One region of the Paenibacillus sp. RU5M genome, then DNA from elsewhere that is predicted to be linked to it. Evidence: predicted binding sites of a transcription regulator. Region 1 holds the regulator's gene; each other region holds the start of a gene.

Region 1 (2,282 bases):
GAAAGAAAAGTTTGATTATATTTTCTTTACAGGCAGTACAGGTGTTGGCCGCATTGTTATGAAGGCAGCTGCTGAGCATTTGACTCCAGTTACGTTAGAACTAGGTGGTAAGAGTCCGGTCATTGTCCACCAGGATGCAGATTTGAAGCTGGCAGCTCAGCGCATTGTGCGCGGTAAATTCCTGAATGCTGGGCAAACCTGTGTCGCTCCAGACTATTTGCTTGTGCACGAGGAAGTACATGACAAATTATTGGAATTGATCGGTGCAGAAATTCAAGACAAATTTGGAGACGATGTGATGAGAAATGCTGATTTCCCGCACATTGTCAACGCACGTAACTTTGATCGTTTATCGGTGTTACTCCAAGATGGCAAAGCAATGATCGGTGGACGTTCTGAACGTGATCAGCTGCTCATTGAACCAACAGTTCTCGGGGAATTGGATTGGAAATCCCCAGTGATGCAAGAAGAGATCTTTGGTCCAATTCTTCCTGTATTTAAGTATACCGACCTCGATCCCATGCTAGATGAGATTGTTCGTCGTCCAAAACCACTGGCATTATATCTCTTCACTCAGGATGAGGATCTGCAGAATCAGGTTCTGAATCAAGTATCTTTTGGTGGTGGTTGCATTAATGATACATTGTCTCATATGACATCACATTATCTTCCGTTTGGCGGCGTAGGAGAAAGTGGAATGGGTTCCTACCATGGTCAACAGAGTTTTGATGTGTTTTCTCATCATAAAAGCATTCTTAAACGCAGCGAATAATCTACTAACGTAGAACAATATAAGTTGTATAAGAAAAAAGAGGTTGTCCCGTTGAACGGGACAACCTCTTTATGTATCTTATTGTGAGAGCTCTGTACAACTTCAATACATATTAATGAATATCACGGAAAAGGCCAATGACTTTGCCCAGGATGCTAACGTGTTTCAAACGCAACGGTTCAAAAGTCGAATTTTCCGGTTGAAGACGAATATGATCTTTCTCTTTGTAGAACGTTTTAACCGTTGCTTCATCGTCTTCAGTCATGGCTACTACGATATCGCCGTTATCTGCAGTTTGCTGCTGACGTACGATAACATAGTCTCCGTTAACAATGCCTGCTTCAACCATACTGTCTCCCACGACCGAAAGCATAAATACTTTCTGTTCGCCTACATAATGCGTAGGAAGAGGGAAGTAATCTTCGATATTTTCTGTTGCTGTGATCGGAACCCCTGCAGTAACTTTACCCACGACAGGAATGCGAGCAACGCTGTGAGCAAACTGATGTGAATGCTCTGACTCTTCCTGGCTGAGAAGTTCAATGGCTCTTGGTTTGGTTGGGTCACGTCTAATCAGACCTTTCTTCTCCAAACGATCCAGATGTCCATGTACTGTAGAGCTGGAAGCCAACCCAACGGCTTCACCAATTTCGCGTACGGAAGGAGGATACCCCTTCAACCGGACTTCATTGCGTATAAACTCCAGAATAGCCTGTTGCCTGCTGGATATCTTCGACATACCGTATCAACCCCATTTTAGTAACGTTTGGGAAAATTATAACATAGAACCTCCGTTCGTACAAACATAAGTTCTAAATAAAATGCCATAAAATCAATGTTTTTTTGCAAATTAAGATGAAAATTTTCTTTTAGTCTAATCAAATACTGCAAATGACAATTCCAATACAATAGAAGAAAGATAATAGAATGTAGGATCAACAAAAAAGCGAACAATTGTTCTAAAAAGTTATTGTACAAAACATGTGTTCGTGTTATATTGATTTCAACAGATGGGAACAAATGTTTGGAGGTCGATATTTAATGAGATATTCTACTTATCAAAGTATTTACGAACCGGTGCATTCAGAAGTGGTTGAAACTAACATAAGGAATTTTAAAAAGGTTTTTGCAAAAGGTAATGTCCCAACTTGGGTCTTGAAATTAATAATCGTAAGCTTAATTATACTGGTTGGATGTAGTACAGTATTGACTGTGTTCGCTGGCAATGAGAACGATCTGTTGCCTGGGGGGAAGATGGCAGTTTCACAAGGAGATACGCTATGGAGTATATCATTGGATCACAAACCTGAAACAATGGATACACGTGTATATATAGAAGCAATCAAGAAAGTGAATCAACTTCATTCAACTTCAATACAGGTGGGGCAAGTCTTAATACTGCCTCAATTCACAGATTAAAGCTGCATATCCACACGCGCTAATGCGTGTCAGCTTGACAAGCTGCCCTTAACATGTCAAAGTTAATATGACTTTGTATTTTTGGAGGGGA
Region 2 (2,282 bases), on a different contig from region 1:
CGCGTTCTCACGGCCTTGTCCTAAACGCTCGCCTTCGTATGAGTACCATGCACCACTTTTATTGACGATGTCCAGCTCAGTACCAATGTCAATGATACTGCCTTCTCTCGAAATACCCTCACCGTACATGATATCCACTTCCGCTTGTTTAAACGGAGGTGCTACTTTGTTTTTCACCACTTTAATACGCGTACGGTTACCAATCATGTCATTTCCTGATTTGATACTCTCAATACGGCGTACATCCAGACGTACCGTGGAATAAAATTTCAGGGCACGACCACCAGGTGTTGTTTCTGGGTTACCAAACATAACCCCGACTTTTTCACGAAGTTGGTTGATAAAGATGGCGATCGTTTTGGATTTACTGATTGCACCAGACAGTTTACGCAGTGCCTGAGACATCAGACGCGCTTGCAAACCGACATGGGAATCACCCATTTCGCCTTCGATTTCTGCTTTCGGTACCAATGCAGCCACAGAGTCAATAACGACAATGTCCACAGCACCACTACGTACAAGAGCTTCTGCAATTTCAAGCCCTTGCTCACCCGTATCTGGCTGAGACAGAAGCAATTCGTCAATGTTAACACCCAGTTTACTGGCGTATTGTGGGTCAAGAGCATGCTCGGCATCGATAAATGCAGCTTGTCCACCCACTCTTTGTACTTCAGCGATAGCATGCAATGCTACGGTTGTTTTACCAGAAGATTCAGGTCCATATATTTCAACAATACGGCCTTTAGGCAAGCCGCCTGTTCCTAATGCAATATCCAAAGCCAAGGAACCGCTGGGTATAATTTCCACATTCATGTGAGTCGACTCACCCAGTTTCATGATGGATCCTTTACCAAATTGCTTCTCTATTTGACGGAGCGCCATATCAAGCGCGGCACGACGGTCTGACAATAAGCTCACACCCTTTACTGTTTATAAGATAATGATACCTTGTTTTAACACGTTTGCCAAGCTTTTTTTCGAACATACATTCGTTTTTTTTTGTAAAGGCCGAGGCGCCTCTTCCTCAAGGAAACTTTCCATTAAACAGAAAAAAGAACCGTAAACAAGGCTGTAAAGCCTGATTTTACGGTTCTTCCGTCTTCCTTTATTATACTTGCTTGCCTTGGCAAATGCAATCCGAGCTCTTAACTAGTCCATCTCCACAAGCTTGCGCCACAAACGGTAAAGAATCGCTTTCGCTGAACGAATCCGAACCGTCTCCCGATTGCCATTAATGCGCAGTTCATGAATTTCTGTCTCTTTACCACGCTCTGCCAGAGCGATGAAGACAAGACCTGGCGGTTTGCGTTCGGAATAACCAGGTCCCGCTACACCTGTCACTGACAGACCGAAGTCGGCATCCCCAATCATTCGAATCTGCTCTGCCAGCACTTTGGCCACTTCCGGACTCACTGCGCCCGGTGCATCTTCACCTTCCAGATAGGAATGCGGCACATGGAGCAGCTTCTCTTTAATTTCATTGGAGTAACATACAATTCCGCCCTTAAGCATCGACGCACTGCCAGGAACTGATGTCAGACTTTGCATGACGAGCCCTCCTGTGCAGCTCTCAGCCGCGCTAAGAGTCAGACCCATATCAGACATCATCGTTACAATTGTGTACTCTATAGGCACATCCTCGTTCGCGTAGAGATGCTCTGGCAATCGTTCCCGAATCTGAACTTCCATTGCATCCAGCTTCAGCTTTGCCTCATTCTCACTTGGAGCCTTTGTAGATACACGTACCGTAACTTCTCCCTCACTTGCATAAGGAGCAATGGTAGGATCTGTCTGTGTATCAATCAGATCAAGGAGTCGGTCTTCCAATGCCGATTCGCCAATTCCTGCAAACTTCAGCATTTTCGAGTAGATCGGCATTTCTTCTGTCAGTACATGCTGGAACAACCAAGGCTTAACTTCCTGTTCAAACATAGGAATTAGCTCTTTCGGTGGTCCAGGCATCACTACATAATGCTTGCCATTGTCAGAAATCGCATTTCCTGCGGCAAGGCCTGTTTCGTTCGCCAGCGGTGTCCCGCCTTCTATAACGATGGCCTGACGACGATTGTTTTCGGTCATGTCTACATTACGATCTCGGAAGAAGCTCTCGATCTTGTCCATGGCCATTCGATCTATATGCAGCTTGCGGTTCAAGACCGCCGCGATCGCATCCTTGGTCAGGTCATCCTGTGTAGGACCTATGCCCCCAGAAAATAAAATGACGTCTGCACGACCCTGAGCGATGCGAATAGCGTCACTAAGTCGATTTAGATTATCACCAA
Region 3 (2,282 bases), on a different contig from region 1:
AGGTCGCTATCTTGCGACGGGATACTATAATCCTGCATCTCAAATCACAGTTCGAGTCGTGGCCTATCAACCTTTGGAGTTTGAACAGATGGACACCGCGTTTTTTGCAGCGCGTTTCCGCGATTGCTTGCGCCACCGGGAGCGTTTTATCCAGGATGGAGAGGCATACCGTCTCGTTTATGGGGAAGCTGATTTCCTGCCAGGACTGATCGTTGACCGTTTTGGCAGCATCCTTGTTGTTCAATTGCTCACACTGGGCATGGACCGTTGCCGCGAAGCGATCGTACAAGCTCTAATTGAAGTGATGCAGCCGGAAGGCATCTATGAACGCAGTGATGTGTCCATTCGTGAACTGGAAGGCTTGGAGCAGACGAAAGGACCATTGTATGGGGATTGCCCGCGTCATGTCACGGTAACGGAGAATGGATTGCTCATTAAGGTGGATATCGTAGAAGGCCAGAAGACAGGGTACTTCTTTGACCAGCGAGAGAATCGTGCAGCCATCGAACCACTTATGAAGGGTTGGGGTTACAAGAGTGGCATTACGCTCCAACAGACCGAGCAGGATGGTACGCAGCAGTTGCTTCCTGTGAATAAAAGTGGCAAGGTTGTGACGTTCCCTTATTGGGATGGGGCTACTGTGCTGGAATGTTTCTCCCACACAGGCAGCTTCACATTGAACGCCTGCAAATATGGAGCCAAAAAAGTAACATGTCTTGATATCTCAGAGCATGCGATTGAAAGTGCACGTACTAACGTAGAGCTGAACGGTTTCACTGATCGGGTCGAATTTGTCGTTGCGGATGCATTCCAATACTTGCGTGAGCAGGTGAAAGGCCTCGATGAGCGTAACGTACGTGCGCGTGCTGGCGAACAGAAAGTGGATACGTCCAAAGCGCTTGCAACCGGTGGTAAAACATTTGATGTGGTTATCCTCGATCCACCAGCCTTTGCCAAAACGAAATCAGCTGTCAAAGGCGCATGCCGTGGATATAAGGATATCAATCTGCAAGGAATGAAGCTGGTGAATGAGGGCGGGTATCTGGTAACGGCAAGCTGTTCATACCACATGCGTCCGGATCTCTTCCTGGAAACCATTGCGGATGCAGCCGAAGATGCAGGCAAAGTACTGCGTCTGATCGACTGGAAAGCAGCCGGTAAGGATCACCCGCAAATTCTGGGCGTAGACGAAGGTCATTACCTGAAATTTGCCATCTTCGAAGTGCGCAGCAAAAAGAATTAATCGAGCGATTTCCATTTAAGTCGAACATACATTTACGCAAAGAGTCCACAGTTTTCATAAGCTGCGGGCTTTTTGCTATGCTCGTGCATATGATCTCTGGAATTGCCGGATAGTGGCAAACGTATGTTCCGAACCAAGTCAGATATGTTATACTGGGAATTAAAATCTGTTCGTGATGGTTTGGAGGATTAAACATGTCCGTACGCTTTGTTATTGGCCGGGCAGGCAGCGGCAAGAGTACGCTGATTACCCGGGAAATCACATCCCTGCTACAAAAGGAACCGCAAGGTAAACCACTGATTCTGCTGGTCCCGGAACAGAGTTCGTTTCGAACCGAACAGTCACTGGTTTCTTCAGGTGCTATAAAAGGTACCATGCGTGCTGAAGTGCTTGGTTTTCGCCGATTGGCCTATCGGGTAATGCAGGAGGCAGGTGGTTCTGCACGTATTCCCATTGGAGCTGAAGGTAAAAAAATGCTGCTCTACAAAGTGCTCCAGCGTCGTAAGGAAGAATTGAAGCTGTTTGCAGCATCAGGCAGTCAGCTGGGATTTATCGGAGACTTGAATGATCTATACAGTGAGTTTAAACGTTATGAACTTGACCCCACTTCACTGGAAGAAGGACTTTCCGCATGGAATACTTCCTCTTCTGCACCGATTCTGGGAGACAAGCTGCATGACTTGCTTCTTATATACCGTGATTATGAAAAGGAATTAACCGAACTATATATCGATGATGAAGACACGTTGACTGAACTAACAGAGCGGTTGCCGGAGAGCACGCTGCTGCAAGATGCACAGATCTGGATCGATGGATTTCAGGGATTTACCCCGCAGGAAATGAGTGTCATTGGAAGATTGATGCTGCAAGCTTCTTCCGTCACAATTGCATTGACGTTGGATCGTGCTTACGACCACGGCGCACTTCCAGGAGAACTGGAGCTGTTCCATCCCACAGCGAGTGCATATGCACGTCTCAAAGGTATGGCTGAGGATCTGGGTGTTTTTAATGAGACAACCGTGCTTCAACCGGAAGTTTT

The links. The regulator LexA, encoded in region 1, represses DNA repair genes until DNA is damaged. The targets are predictions, from matches to a motif close to CGAACATATGTTCG.
Region 2: recA (recombinase RecA) is a predicted target of LexA. The motif match lies at 979-992, and genes of this name have one in related genera.
Region 3: addB (helicase-exonuclease AddAB subunit AddB) is a predicted target of LexA. The motif match lies at 1,360-1,373, and genes of this name have one in related genera.

The regions. Positions count from the first base shown of each region.
Region 1 is NZ_OBQM01000001.1:655,318-657,599, forward strand. It holds gene CRO25_RS03135 (aldehyde dehydrogenase) at 1-772, shown strand, start outside; gene lexA (transcriptional repressor LexA) at 885-1,511, opposite strand; gene CRO25_RS03145 (LysM peptidoglycan-binding domain-containing protein) at 1,814-2,191, shown strand.
Region 2 is NZ_OBQM01000002.1:606,776-609,057, forward strand. It holds gene recA (recombinase RecA) at 1-909, opposite strand, end outside; gene CRO25_RS08525 (competence/damage-inducible protein A) at 1,150-2,282, opposite strand, start outside.
Region 3 is NZ_OBQM01000007.1:139,876-142,157, reverse strand. It holds gene CRO25_RS20300 (class I SAM-dependent rRNA methyltransferase) at 1-1,243, shown strand, start outside; gene addB (helicase-exonuclease AddAB subunit AddB) at 1,438-2,282, shown strand, end outside.